2 linked regions of the Trichocoleus sp. FACHB-46 genome follow. The protein of the gene in region 2 interacts with the protein of the main gene of each other region in a pairwise test. Links are inferred from orthologs where the notes say so. Each region holds a gene or a part of one and is shown on either strand. Other genes may lie near its edges.

Evidence for each region. Proteins that work in one complex are often made in the same cells at the same time.
Region 1: the proteins of eno (region 2) and rpe interact in binary tests that used the Escherichia coli proteins (3 or more experiments, as listed by UniProt). The link is inferred for Trichocoleus sp. FACHB-46 from one-to-one orthologs.

Annotation. Positions count from the first base shown.
Region 1 is NZ_JACJOD010000007.1:113,199-120,460, forward strand. The notes cover bases 3,044-5,872. They hold rpe (ribulose-phosphate 3-epimerase), read right to left. Parts: upstream 4,895-5,872; coding sequence 4,193-4,894; downstream 3,044-4,192. Other genes in these bases: H6F72_RS04355 (hypothetical protein), read left to right, coding at 3,044-3,237; H6F72_RS04360 (hypothetical protein), read left to right, coding at 3,362-3,880; H6F72_RS04370 (S8 family serine peptidase), read left to right, coding at 5,025-5,872. Outside these bases: excinuclease ABC subunit UvrB, read right to left, coding at 1-1,667; H6F72_RS04350 (CsbD family protein), read left to right, coding at 2,328-2,510; more of H6F72_RS04355, read left to right, coding at 2,800-3,043; more of H6F72_RS04370, read left to right, coding at 5,873-6,641; H6F72_RS04375 (hypothetical protein), read left to right, coding at 6,620-7,262. UniProt on the Escherichia coli protein: Catalyzes the reversible epimerization of D-ribulose 5-phosphate to D-xylulose 5-phosphate.
Region 2 is NZ_JACJOD010000031.1:134,934-142,231, forward strand. Bases 1,414-4,278 are described here. They hold eno (phosphopyruvate hydratase), read left to right. Parts: upstream 1,414-2,133; coding sequence 2,134-3,423; downstream 3,424-4,278. Other genes in these bases: gloA (lactoylglutathione lyase), read right to left, coding at 1,455-1,892; H6F72_RS18700 (EAL domain-containing protein), read left to right, coding at 3,918-4,278. Outside these bases: H6F72_RS18685 (iron uptake porin), read right to left, coding at 1-1,312; more of H6F72_RS18700, read left to right, coding at 4,279-7,298. UniProt on the Escherichia coli protein: Catalyzes the reversible conversion of 2-phosphoglycerate (2-PG) into phosphoenolpyruvate (PEP). It is essential for the degradation of carbohydrates via glycolysis.

The DNA of each region.
Region 1 (7,262 bases), on a different replicon or contig from region 2:
GTCAGGTTGTCGGCGTAGAGAATGGCCTGACCTCGGATGTGACGCGCTGCCCGACCAATAGTTTGAATCAGCGATCGCGCCGCTCGTAAGAAACCTTCTTTATCCGCGTCTAAGATCGCGACCAGCGACACTTCTGGTAAGTCCAAGCCTTCCCGTAACAAGTTCACACCAATCAAGACATCAAAGGTGCCTTCCCGTAAATCCTGCAAAATCTCAATCCGCTCGATGGAGTGAATCTCAGAGTGCAGATAGCGGACCCGAACGCTGCGCTCCTGCAAGTACTCGGTCAAGTCCTCAGCCATGCGCTTGGTCAGCGTTGTGATCAGCACCCGTTCCTGAAGCTGGACCCGCTCTTGAATTTCGCCAAACAAATCATCGATTTGACCTGTAGTGGGACGGACGAAAATTTCCGGGTCAAGCACTGCGGTAGGCCGAATCACCTGCTCCACCACTCGACCGTCCGAAATTTCCATCTCCCAGTCTCCGGGAGTAGCAGAAACAAAAATGCACTGTTTTGCCTTGCCCCAAAACTCCTCAGACTTCAGGGGGCGGTTGTCGGCGGCACTGGGTAAACGAAATCCGTGCTCAATTAGCACTTGTTTGCGGGCTTGGTCACCATTGTACATACCCCGAATCTGCGGCACAGTGACGTGAGATTCATCAACGACCAAGAGCCAATCTTGGGGGAAATAGTCGATTAAGCATTCGGGGGGATCTCCCGCTTGCCGCCCAGCGAGATGGCGCGAGTAGTTTTCCACACCGTTGCAGTAACCGACTTCTCGCAGCAACTCCAAGTCGTAGCGGGTGCGCTGCTCTAGGCGTTGGGCTTCTAGGAGCTTGTTGTTTTGCTCTAAAATTTCCAGGCGATCGCGCAGCTCTTGTTCGATGGCGTTGCAGGCTCCCTCTAAGCGGTCTTCGGGAGTAACGAAGTGACGGGCAGGGTAAATATTCACCCCCTCCATGCTTTGCAGCGTTACGCCAGTTACGGGATCGATGTAGCGAATCGCGTCGATCTCATCACCAAAAAACTCTACTCGAATGATGCGGTCTTCATAAGCTGGGCCAATTTCTAGCACATCCCCTTTGACTCGGAAGCGACCGCGCCCCATCTCTAAGTCGTTGCGAGAATACTGCACAGAAGCTAAATCGCGCAGAATTTGGCGTTGGTCGGCTTCCATCCCCACGCGCAGTGGCACAGCCGCATTCAGATATTCGGAGGGAATGCCTAAGCCATAGATGCAGCTAATAGAAGCGACCACAATCACATCGCGCCGTTCGAACAGCGATCGCGTGGCTGAGTGCCGCAGCATATCAATCTCTTCGTTGATCGAAGCTGTCTTTTCAATGTAAGTATCGGTCACCGGAATATAAGCTTCCGGTTGATAGTAGTCGTAATAACTAATGAAATACTCGACGGCGTTGTTAGGAAAAAACTCTCGCAACTCGTTGCAAAGTTGGGCGGCTAGGGTTTTGTTATGAGCCAAGACTAAAGTGGGCTTCCCCACGTTTTCAATCACCGAAGCGATCGTAAATGTTTTGCCAGTACCCGTTGCCCCTAGCAAAGTCTGGAAGCGTTCACCTGACTGCACACTCTGAGTCAGTTGCTGGATCGCCTTAGGTTGATCGCCAGTGGGTTGAAAAGGGGCTTGAATCTGGAATTGCGCCATAATCTCGACTCAATAAAAGCACAAAGTTGCTAGAGTTTCGGCTCTTGCGCCTAGTGACTTGAGAGCAATCTGGGGTCGCTCGGAGTCAACTAGCCACTCCTCTAGTGTAGCGATCTTAAGTAGTACATTTGGTCGCCTAGAACACGGTGAAATTCGCGATCGCCCGTTGAAATCACAATGAAACCAGCTAAAGCAACCCAGGATATCTCAACACTTCAATCTGAACTGCGAATTACAACCATTAGTAACCCTCAATATAACTGTAGCGGATAGAACTGTGAGCTGAGGACTGATTAGAATCTAGGTCTTTACATTGAACAGTCAAATATCTAACTAGTAAATCAATTAGTGATTGGGCACAATCCTAAGAAACTCTTGAGACAGCCAAAGATAGGGCAACATTTTTTACCTTTCTCAGCTCACATTTACTGAATTAACAATTAAATTCAAGAGATTAATAAATAAGAAATTTCTTAATTCACAAACCGTAGTTCTTAAAGGCTAAATCAAAAGGCGCAATCCAGAGTAAGGCTAATGCAACTTCTGACAGATGGCTCAGATCGTAGTTGTCGCTACATTAGGAATTGTCAAGTGGAATAGATCTTCGCTTTTCAACTTGATATTTGAATTTAGAGTTTTGAAAATTACGGAGTACATAAAATGAGTGCAGAAGATAGAGCTAAAGCAGCTGGCAAAAATATTGAAGGCAAAGCTCAAGAAGCTTGGGGAAATATAACGGGCGATCCTAAAGACCAAGCAGAAGGACAAGCCAAGCAAGTTGAGTCTCAAGCTCAGCACGCTAAAGAAGACATCAAAGATAACATCAAGAAAGCAATTGACTAGTCATAGCTAGTTCTAATGTGAGCGCTGGGTAGCTTGCGAGCTACCCAGATTACCTGGGTACTTATATTTCTTGAGTTTTCTGCATTTGAGTTAGTTACGAGTAATTACAAAACCGCTATTAGCTCCGAAGGTCTCACCTGTTTTCAAAAAATACTGTTTTTAACTAACTCAAATCTAGTTGCCATCTGTAGTAGACTCACCATTTGCTAAACAACTTCCAAACCCTACTTTTAAAAGTGGGAAGTTATAGCAATTCAAATGATTAATTAATTTTGCGAGGATACCTTTCGTGAATTTACTTCAACATAGTCGTAAGTTTTTCACGGCTTTAGCTTTGGTTTTGGTACTTACCATTACAACCGCTTGTGGTGGGCCATCCTCAGCCACTCAAGCGGTGAACCAGCCGACTCAAATTGAGAATCGTTCAGGTTATAGCCAACTGGAACGAGGTAACACAGCTGCAGGTGGCAACTTTGCTAACTGGGTTGTGCAGACAGCTCATGGTTTAGTGCAGGATGCTTATGTTCGGGATAACAACAAGCTGGGAGTAGTAATTTCCAAGCAAGTTAAGCCTAACGAAGTGCGGCCCTTAGCCAAGTCTTTGGTACAAGGCTTCCGGCAGAGTGCGCCTAACCGTGATCTGACGGTCTTGATGTATGCCCCTGACAAACAGTTGATTTTGACTGCTCGCTACGATTCTGGCTCTAAGCAAGTTGAGTATCAGTAAGGTGTAGACCAACAAGGCGTAGACCAGCGATCGCTATTCTACCGAGCAGCTTTCAATTTCAAATAGCTTTTTTTATAACTTCAGATGTTGCCAAAACTCTGATGATTAGTAGGAGATTAATACTGTGACTAGCAGCGAAGATTACAAGCGTCAAATTATGAATGATTTGGCTCATGGCAGCACCGAGCAACTCGACGATAACTCGTCTCTAGAGAACTATCAAAGTTTTGACGATTTTGCTCAGCGTTCTTCTAAAGATGAGCGCCGTCATTTGTTTGGTCGTTCCTTCCATCCAGAGAAGATCCCTTCTGCTCAAATGGAGCCTGAGCTACAGAAAGCGATCGCCCAAATCAAGCCTAATGAGCGGGATGATGTAGCTCGTGAGTTTTTCAAGCACTTCAAAGAACGTGGGTTGAGCGATCGCGATTTGGAGCGGCAGCTGAGTCTCTCTACTCATCACCCCAGCCGCATGAATGCAGATGATGTGACCAAGCTAGCAAGCTTTGCTTATCACAATCATCCTGATCTGTTCCGCGATGTTTTAGCTGAGCAACCAGGCATTGTTAAATTCTTTAGCAATCCTATGGTAGGTGCTGCGTTTGGGTTGGTGGCTGCTAGATGGCTCTCTAACCGCAACAAGTAATCCTGACCTTTAGTGAATCAGCACTATTCGAGTCAAGGTTGATTGAAAATCTTCACTTTAATGGTGCTCATGATTTAGACAGTTCAAACTGTAAAAACTTTTCAACCCAAAGGTACCTTTAATTAGCTGCCTTTGGGTTTTCAATTATTTAATGGAGCCAGCTCAGTCCAAAGGCCAAAATCCTCTAGAGCTTTGCCATTTTTAACGTCTACCGTTTTTTATCAAAGACCAATAAAAAAGCAAGCTACCAGGAACTAGTAACTTGCCATTGCATTATCCAAGGAAAAGTTTTAAGTAACTGCGAGATTATGATTAGACTGTAGCTAGCTCAGGACGCTTGCTGTTGCGGATACCTTCGATCGCAGTTGCATAATCGGGTGCATTGAAGACTGCAGAACCAGCCACGACCGCGTTAGCACCTGCTTCTAAAACTTGCCAAGTATTGTTAGCCTTGAGGCCACCATCCACTTCAATCCAAGGATCGAGACCTCGCTCATCACAGATTTGACGCAGTTTGCGAATCTTAGGCAGGACCGCAGGAATAAAGCTTTGACCACCAAAGCCAGGGTTGACACTCATGATCAAAATGAGGTCACAAACTTCTAGAACGTAGTCAATCAATTCTAGTGGGGTAGAGGGATTGAGGACTACGCCAGCTTTCTTACCGAGTTCTCTAATTTGACAGAGGGTGCGATGCAGGTGGGGAGAAGCATTGTGCTCGCAATGTACAGAGATAATATCGGCTCCAGCCTTAGCAAAACCTTCTACGTACTTCTCTGGTTCCACAATCATCAGGTGGACATCTAAAGGCTTCTGAGTTACGGGGCGAATCGCTTCTACAATCAGCGGACCAATTGTGATGTTAGGAACAAAGCGGCCATCCATCACATCTACGTGAATCCAGTCTGCTCCTGCTGCATCTACTGCACGAATTTCGTCTCCCAAACGGCTAAAGTCGGCTGATAGGATGGATGGAGCGATAACTATCTGTTTCTCGGATTGCGGCTGCGTCATGGCGAACGATTTCTCCCGTGTCCTCTGTCGTATCCAGTTTAACAAAATGTTTAAAAAATATTTAATTAGAAGGTTGTCATTTGATCCTCAAATCCCCCTTGGCTTGTAAAGATTTCGTGGAGGAGAGGCTGTGACTCAGCCGTGGATGTTGAACAGCTTAGCAGGGTTATGGGGAGGACTCAGTGTTACTGTTCTGCCTGCCTCCTTCCAGGTTGCTGGAAGCTCGCTGGGTGAAGCGGGCATTGATGCCTATCGGTTGCAAGCTCCCCCCTACAACCTTACGGGCAACAAAGTTGCGATTGGTCAGGTAGAAATCGGTCGTCCGGGTAAGTTTGGTGTCGATAAGGCCGTTAATCAAAGCTGGGCGATCGCGCTGTTGCGGGTCTTCTTTCGAGATGGCCCTGCTAAAGGCAACACCCACGTTGATGGTCACGCTCAAAATGTGGCCAGCATCATGGTTAGCGCTGATCCAACCATGCGGGGCGTAGCACCTAAAGCGCGGCTTTATGCGTCTGCGGTTGGCTTATTGCAGCGTAACGGCCAACCAGAAGAATGTTTATCAGCCCAGCATGTGGCGCAGCAAAATGGGGGAGACATCCGGGCCATTAACTTCAGCTTTGGGGAATCGCTACAACAAGACCCGCGCCCCAGAGCCCGTCTTGATGGCAATGCCCTACTCACCCAATGTCTAGATTGGTCCACTCGCGCCCATGACGTTTTGTATGTTGTCGCTGGTAATCAGGGGAGAGGAGGCATTTCCATTCCCACGGACAACTTTAATGGCGTAAATGTCGCTTTTACTCGCCGTTTAACCAGTAATGGGCCTTTTGCGCAGGTAGATGCAGCTAACTTAGGTGATGAGGTTATTTCCCCATCCCAGCGATCGCTTGGTCTGGAGAGCAACGTGGGTCCGCGTCGCGCTATTAGCTTGGTGGCTCCTGGCAGTAACATCGTGGCGCTGAACCCAGATGGCAAAACCACCAGAGTTACTGGTACCAGTTTTGCGGCACCCCACGTCACAGCTAGCGTGGCTTTGTTACAAGAATTTGGCGATGCTGCGATGCGCCGAAAAAGCAATCAGTGGGGGTTGGATGCTCGCCGCCACGAAGTGATGAAAGCAGTTTTGCTCAACTCAGCAGATAAAGTCCGAGACCGAGGCGACGGTTGGACTTTAGGCATGAGCCGCACCATTTTGGATCGCAATCAGCAAGACTGGTTCGCTTCAGATGCCTACCGCGATCGCACGATTCCCCTCAACCTGCATATGGGCACGGGACAACTCAACACGTTTCGCGCCTACCAACAATTTCAACCAGGCCAATGGAACCCAACAACGCCAGTTCCTCCGATTGGTTGGGATTACAGAACTGTAGCGACGCAAGCGAAGAGTTCGTTTCAGGACTATGTGCTGGAGCAGCCTCTACAACAAGGCAGCTTTGTCTCTGTCACCTTGGCTTGGGCTCGGCGAGTGGAGTTACAAGACCAAAATCGCAATGGTGAGTATGATATCAACGAGAGCTTTAGCGATCGCGGCCTGAATAATCTAGATCTGTATTTGATGCGAGCTGAGGATAATGACCCAGCGGATAGCATCTGGGCCTCGGTTAGTGAAGTTGATAGCGTTGAGCATATTTTTTACGCGATTCCTACGACGGGGCGGTATAAAATCCGGGTTCTGTATCGCCAGCAGATGAATCAAGCAACTCAACCCTATGGGCTGGCTTGGTGGACTGTTCCGGCTCGTTAAACCAGATTGTGCCTGTGGTTTGGATACTTGTTTGGGCCATTGTTTGGGCAGTTGGGGGCGGATTATTAGGCGCGGTAGGGGGTGCCATCTGGGGGCCTGTGAATGCCGCGATCGCGGCTACGATCCTGACTTCAATTGGCAGTGTGACTAGTGCAGCGCTGTTCTGGGGAGTTTGCTGGCTGCTGCCTGAGGCTATCGTGCCGCTACAAGCGAATCTGCCTCATTTTGAGTCGATTGGCGCGGTGATCGTGGTGATCATGGGTGGGGCTTTAAGCAATTCCTTATTTAGTGCTCGGCCCCAAATCCCAAATGTGATTTTTTGGAGCGTTTATGGCACTTGCTTAGGGGGCATCGTCGGTAGCCTCGGAAGTCTGATTAGCCTCCTAGTTACCAGTATTACCCCAGAAGTCCTAATGGCTGCGATCGCCGCAGGTTCAGGTTATGCGGGCTATGGAGCGAGTCTTGGGGTGATAGGTGGTTTGCTCAATACGCTCTTGGCGTCTCAGCTGAGCTTTTTCTTTCAGCCAACTTTGGGTTCCATGTCGGGGGCTTTGTGGTCAGGAGCGCTAGGAGCAGTCCTAGGTACTATTGTTGGAGCCATGATTGGGGCGGCGATCGGCT
Region 2 (7,298 bases):
ATTGCAACTGGACACTGCTAGCGGAATTAATCGAATATTCCAGCTCGACACTGCCTTGACTGCGATCGCTAAATAAACCGCCTTGTTGGGGGTTATTGCCATCCGCTGCGGCATAGAGCGATCGCAGTGCCCATGAATCAGAGAGTTGCCAATCTAAGGCAATACCAGCACCCCCAAAGCGGTCAATCTGGTTTTGCACAATCAAAGGATTATTGACGAAAAAGCCAGAGCTAAAATCAACGCCTGAGTTGTTGGCGAAGGGATTGCGGTCAATAAAATCGCTAGGCACGATTTTGGGGCCAATACTGACAGCCAAATTCGGTTGAGGTCGAAACGTGTAGTAAAGCTTACGTATCCGAGGCGTCTCAGTCACTTCGGCGTACTCTACTCCCCCACCATCAGCTAATAGACCTGTGGTTCCCAGCAAATTTTGATCGCGATTGTGCACTTCACCGATCGCATCAGTTCTACCGTTGCCCATTTCTAGTTGCGTCAACAGCAGGGCATTGGGTTGCAGAGTGGTTAATAAATCTAGCCGCACCCGCGAAACCAACTCCAGTGGGGCTTGGGTTCCTATTGTGGGCGCAAAAATGGCTTGGCCTTGCAGTTTGGTAGTGGTCGAGAACTGATTGGCTTCCAACTCGCTCGTGCGCCCATCTAAATCAGCTAAGCGATCGCGCAAGTCATTCAAAGCTGGGCTGAAGGTACTCTGAAGCTGCCGTAAGGTCTCAATATCCTCCGGATCTAGGTCGCTAGCTTGATTGGTGGTAATTAAGTCATTAACCTTGACAAAAACAGCGTTGAGAATGGCAGCAAACTCGTAGCGAGTGAGCGCTCGCTGTCCTCGGAAGGTGCCATCTGAATAACCTGTGACTACGCCATAGCGCTCAACCAAAGATTTCAGGGCTTGATAGGCCCAGTCAGTCGGCTGCACATCTGACAGCTCTGACACAGAATTGATCTGAGCCATCGCAGAGTCATCTGTCGCTAAGCTATCGGCCACAGGTGCGGTTGGATTAGAGAAACTTGAGGGCAACTGAGCAATTGACTGAGTGAATTTAGCGGGGGCGATCGCTGGATCAGGTGCAAATTCTAGTAGCGTTGAGCCATTTTCAATTTCAGCTTTCGCTAGAGCAGCAGAGTTAAAAATGTCAACTCTAGATGGGAGCCGCAGAGGTGGCGAAAGTGTATCAACGGCTAAATCTAAAGATGAATTTGAGCTATGAGGTAATTCAGCCTCAGCCTTCAGCGAAAATTGTGCTAGAAGACTAAGGCTGCCAAGACCTCCAGCGACCCAATTGATTCTCCTCACTCTGCCACTCCTTCAAAGGGTTGCTATTCAGGAAGTTCCAGAACAGCAACTAAAAACCGGAACTTAACGTTGACCTTTAGCTGACCTTTACAGGTTGTTGACTCGTTATTTAGGCAAGGGAAGACCGCATCCCGCCAGGTATCTAGTGAGCTGTAGTCGCAGGTTCTGTGGTTTGCTGTGCCGGCGCTGCGTTCTGCGCCGCTAATTGAATTAATTCAACTTTGTAGCCACTAGGATCTTCGACAAAAGCAATCACGGTGGAGCCATGTTTCATTGGACCTGGCTCGCGCACCACCTTACCGCCACGCTCCTTGATGGTGTTGCAGGTGGCATAAATATCATCCACACCAATGGCAATATGGCCATAAGCATCACCGAGATTGTATTGCTCTACTCCCCAGTTGTGAGTCAGCTCAATCACTGTATGGTCAATTTCGTCACCGTAGCCCACGAAGGCTAGCGTAAATTGACCACCAGGATAGTCTTTACGACGCAGCAACTTCATGCCTAAGATGTCGCAATAGAATCTGAGTGATTCTTCCAAGTCGCCAACCCGTAGCATCGTGTGGAGTAGTCGCATAATTCTTTTCCCTGCTTCACATTTTTTATTCAAGCACTCAGCGGAATCTTTAGCAGATCCGTAAGTAAAACTACCAGTCTAAAATCCAGACCTCTCTAAGATCACTCTTGGGTGTCCGTTTGGACGTATTCTAACAATCGGGCTGTTTGCCATTTTAGGCTGAGCGCCAGCGGGTGAATCGTGAACATACCGCCCGGTTGAAGCCAGTTGCAATTCTGCTTATTCAGAGGGTACAGAGGGAATGATTGATACGCCAGAGACCGCCATTTACTCCATTCGGGCTCGCGAAATTCTAGATTCACGCGGACGCCCAACTATTGAAGCGGAAGTGTATCTGGAGAATGGTGCTGTTGGAGTTGCACAGGTTCCCAGTGGTGCCTCAACAGGGAGCTTCGAGGCGCATGAATTACGCGATGGAGACTCAAGCCGTTACGGCGGCAAGGGCGTACAGAAAGCAGTGCAAAACGTGGTGGAAGAAATTGCCCCTCGCTTAATCGGTTGCAATGCGCTAAATCAAGAAGCGATCGATCGCGCCATGATTGACCTGGATGGCTCGCAAAATAAAGCTAATCTGGGCGCAAATGCCATCTTAGGGGTCTCTCTCGCTACAGCTAAAGCGGGTGCCGAAGCTTTAGGTCTACCGCTCTACCGTTACTTGGGTGGGCCACTCGCGAACTTGCTGCCTGTGCCTCTGATGAACGTGATTAATGGGGGGGCGCACGCAGACAATAATGTGGATATTCAGGAATTCATGATTGTCCCGATTGGGGCTTCCTCATTTCGTGAAGCTTTGCGCTGGGGCGCAGAAGTGTTTTCCTCGCTCAGCAACGTCTTAAAGGCTCAGGGATTGTTAACTGGAGTAGGGGATGAAGGTGGTTTTGCCCCCAACTTAGCGTCTAATCAGGCGGCTTTAGATTTGTTGATAGCCGCGATCGAGAAAGCGGGTTACAAGCCTGGAGAGCAAGTAGCATTGGCGCTGGATGTGGCTGCGAGCGAACTCTACAAAGACGGTCAGTACGTGTATGATGGCGCTGCTCATACGCCAGCCGAGATGGTTGATTATCTGGCTAAGTTGGCAGGTCAGTACCCGATCATCTCGATTGAAGACGGCTTGCACGAAGATGATTGGCAGCATTGGCAGTTGCTAACTCAGAAGTTGGGCGATCGCGTGCAGCTCGTCGGGGATGATTTGTTTGTTACCAATCCCACTCGTCTACAGCAGGGGATCGACCAGAAGGCAGGCAATTCAATTTTGATTAAGCTGAATCAGATTGGCTCCTTAACAGAAACGTTGCAAGCGATCGATCTGGCTACTCGGAACAGTTATCGCTCCGTCATCAGTCACCGTTCTGGTGAAACGGAAGATACGACGATCGCGGATTTGGCTGTAGCGGTTCGTGCGGGTCAAATTAAGACGGGATCGCTCTGCCGTAGTGAGCGGGTAGCGAAGTACAACCGTCTACTCCGGATTGAGGATGAGCTGGGTAAGCAGGCGATTTATGCGGGGGCGATTGGCTTGGGGCCTCGGTAAAGAAGTAGGCTCGATCAAGTTATTGGCTTTGAGGGGTTTTGAGGGGTTATCGGATTAACTCCTGAGAACCGAACCCTTGGGGGCAACTGCCCCCAAACCCCCGCTGAGGGACGGCTGCGTCCCCCAGACCCCCTCCAGAAGGGCTTTTTGAGTTAGTGTTTACAATGAAGAGGCATCTTCCTTTCAGTAGGTGGGTGCCTTTTTGCTGAGATTGAGACAAGCTGGGATGGGGGCGATCGCGGTTCATCTTGCCAAATTCCTTATGTCATCAAAGCCTGACTTAACAGAATTCTAGCTTTATTAGAAATTCCTAAAAAAATATAACGATACTACTTCTTGTTCAACTGAAAGCTGCAATTGAGACGGTTTGCAGCCGATGTTTTGTGTAGTTTGTTGCTGACAAGTCTAAATTTTCCCGTTTGAATAGGAGTAGGGTAGGTAAAAAAAATTACACTTGTCCTAGTTTTCTTGGTTCGGGCATTCCAACTCTGGCAGTGAACAGCACTTCTAAAGACATGGTTGAGCAACAAAATTCTGTGGATGCAAGTCAGAGCCTGACCAAGTCAAATTTTCAACTCCCGCAGGTTGAGGCAGAAGCTAAACTTCTACAAACCCTTTCGTTAGCCATTAGTGAATCTCCAGACTTAGCAACGGCTTTGCAGGTGGCACTTCAACAGGTATGCGAAGCCACGGGGTGGAGGTATGGAGAAGCTTGGCTCCCCGATCCCACACAAACCAGATTGGAATGTAGTTCGGCTTGGTATAACGAATCTACTTCACTAGATAAATTTAGAGCACTGAGTCAAGCGATACATTTCCAGCCAGGAGTAGGGTTGCCTGGGCGGGTTTGGGCTAAGCAGAAACCAGAATGGATTCAAGATGTATCTCAGGAAGCCTCAACGAGCTTTTTGAGGACTGAAATTGCTCTGGAGGCAAAGCTCAAAGCAGGGCTGGCAATGCCTATTCTGGCGAGAGGGGAAGTGGTTGCGGTCTTGATCTTCTTTATGTTTGAAGCTTGCTCCGAAGACCAGCGCCTAGTGGAATTGGTGACTGCTGTAACTGCTCAGTTAGGTGCAATCTTGCAACTTAAGCGAGCCGAAAGAGCCTTGAAAGAGCAACAAGAGTTTTTGCGGCTCGTTCTAGACAACATTCCTCAGTACATTTTTTGGAAAGATACTCAATCTGTTTATCTAGGCTGTAACAAGAGTTGGGCAGAGTTGGCAGGTCTGACCCAACCCACCGCGGCAATTGGCAAGACTGACGATCAGCTACCTTGGACGCCGCCAGAGATTGAGTATTATTTGGAGCAAGACCGACGCATTATCGCAACTGGAGTCCCAGAGCTAGACATTGTTGAATCTAAGCAGCATCAAGATGGCCGCCAAGTCTGGATGCATGTGAATAAATTGCCCATTCATAACGCAGAGGGTCAGGTTATTGGACTCTTGGGTCTGATGGAAGACATTACAGAGCGCAAACAAGCCGAGCAGTGTCTGCGGGAGAGTGAAGCACGACATCGGGCTATTTCGGGCATGGCCTCTGACTATGTTTACTCAGTCCGGATTGAACCGGACGGCGAATTGGTGACTGAATGGGCCACTGAAGCCTTTTATCGCATCACTGACTACACGCTGGATGAGATAAATGCCTTGGGCGGTTGGGTCAGCTTGATTCACCCAGAAGATTTAGCCTTGACCTACCCTTTTGCCCAGCAGATCTCAGCTAATCAGCCTAGTATTCTGGAATATCGCATTGTGAATAAAACGGGCGCGATTTGTTGGCTACGTGATTATGCTCGACCGGAATGGGATGCTGAGCAACAACGAGTCGTACGAATTTTAGGAGCAGTCAAAGATATTACCGAGCGCAAGCAAGCTGAGGAAGCCCTACGGCAAGCCGAAGCAAAGTATCGCAGTATTTTTGAAAACGCAGTTGAAGGTATTTTTCAGACCACGACGAATGGGCAATATTTAACTGCCAACCCGATGTTGGCAAAGATTTACGGCTACGATTCCTCAGAAGAGTTGATGGTCACCTTAACGGATATCCAGCATCAACTTTATGTCGATCCCAGCAGTCGAGCTGAATTCATGCAGCGGATTCAAACCCAAGAAGCTGTGTGGGGATTTGAGTCTCAGATCTACCGCAAGGACGGCACGATTATTTGGATTTCCGAAAATGCTCGAACTATTCGGGATGACCAAGGCCAACTCATTGGCTACGAAGGGACTGTTGAAGATATCAGTGCTCGTAAACAAGCAGAGGCAGAACTACACAAGCGAGAAAGTCTACTGCAAGGCGTGGCAGAAGCGACTCAGCACCTATTGACCAATCCTAACTGCGACGCCGCGATCGCAGCAGCACTAGCAACTCTAGGCACGGCAGCAGGAGTTGATCGCGTTTATATCTATGAAAATCATCCGCATCCCATTACTACTGAGGTGGCGATGAGTATGCGATTTGAATGGACTCACGAGGCGATCGCTCCAACAATTCACCAATCCTATTGGCAAAATCAACCTTACCGAGAATCTGGTCTTAGCCGCTGGTACGAAGCTTTATCTACAGGCCAATCGATTAGCGGGATTACTTGTGATTTTCCTCTGGTGGAGCAGAACCTCCTAGAGCGGGATCAAATTCTGGCGATTTTAATGGTACCAATTCTGATTGATCAGCACTTTTGGGGTTACATCGGCTTTGACGACTGTACGACAGAACGCTGCTGGTCGAAGAGTGAAGAATCCATTTTGATTGCAATGGCTGCCAGTATTGGCGGAGCTTTGAAACGAGAGCAAGCAGCAGCCACAATTCGTTATCAAGCCTTTCACGACTTACTGACTGGGCTACCCAATCGCATTTGCTTCAACAACTGGTTATTGCCATCACTCACCCAAGCGCGGTGCAGTGACAAAAACGTAGCCGTGATGTTTCTGGATTTAGATCGCTTCAAGGCAATCAACGACACTCTAGGGCATGCGGTAGGAGATCAGCTTTTGCAGTTGTCGGCGCAGCGCATTGCCAGTTGTCTACGCGAGGAAGATATTGTGGCTCGTTGGGGCGGCGATGAGTTTACGCTGCTACTGCCAGATTTGAGCTGTCCTGAAGACGCCAGCAGAATTGCCCGACGGGTGTTAGAAGCGCTTAGACCTGCTTTTACCCTAGAGGGACATGAGCTATACATCACTAGCAGCATCGGCATCGCCCTGTATCCGCAAGATGGCGAAGACGTTCCTACACTCTTAAGAAACGCCGATGCTGCCCTTTATCAAGCCAAAGCCCAAGGACGAAACAACTACCAGTTCTATACTGCGGCTCTTAACGCTCAGGCATCGGCTCGGTTGGAGCTAGAAAGCAATCTCCACCATGCCCTAGAACGAGGGGAGTTTGTAGTCTACTACCAACCGCAAATCAACCTAACCAACCAGCAAATTACTTGCATGGAAGCTTTGGTGCGGTGGCAGCATCCGGAACTGGGGTTACTAGACCCGAAAGCATTTATTCCATTGGCCGAAGAAAATGGTTTAATCGTTGCCATTGGAGAGTGGGTGCTGCGAACCGCTTGTCAGCAAGCAAAGCAATGGCATCAGGCAGGCTTCATGCGATCGCGGGTTTCTGTCAACCTATCAGCGCGGCAATTTCAGCAACCTGAACTGGTCGGAATCGTCGCTCGCACTCTCGCCGAAACTGAGCTTGGGCCTGAATTTTTAGAACTTGAAATTACTGAAACGACCGTCATGCAAAATGCCGACTCTACTTGTGAAGTTTTGCATGACTTAAACAAAATGGGAGTTTCCTTGGCAATGGATGATTTTGGCGCAGGTTACTCTTCATTAGGGTATCTGAAGAAATTTCCCCTCCATACACTCAAAATTGAT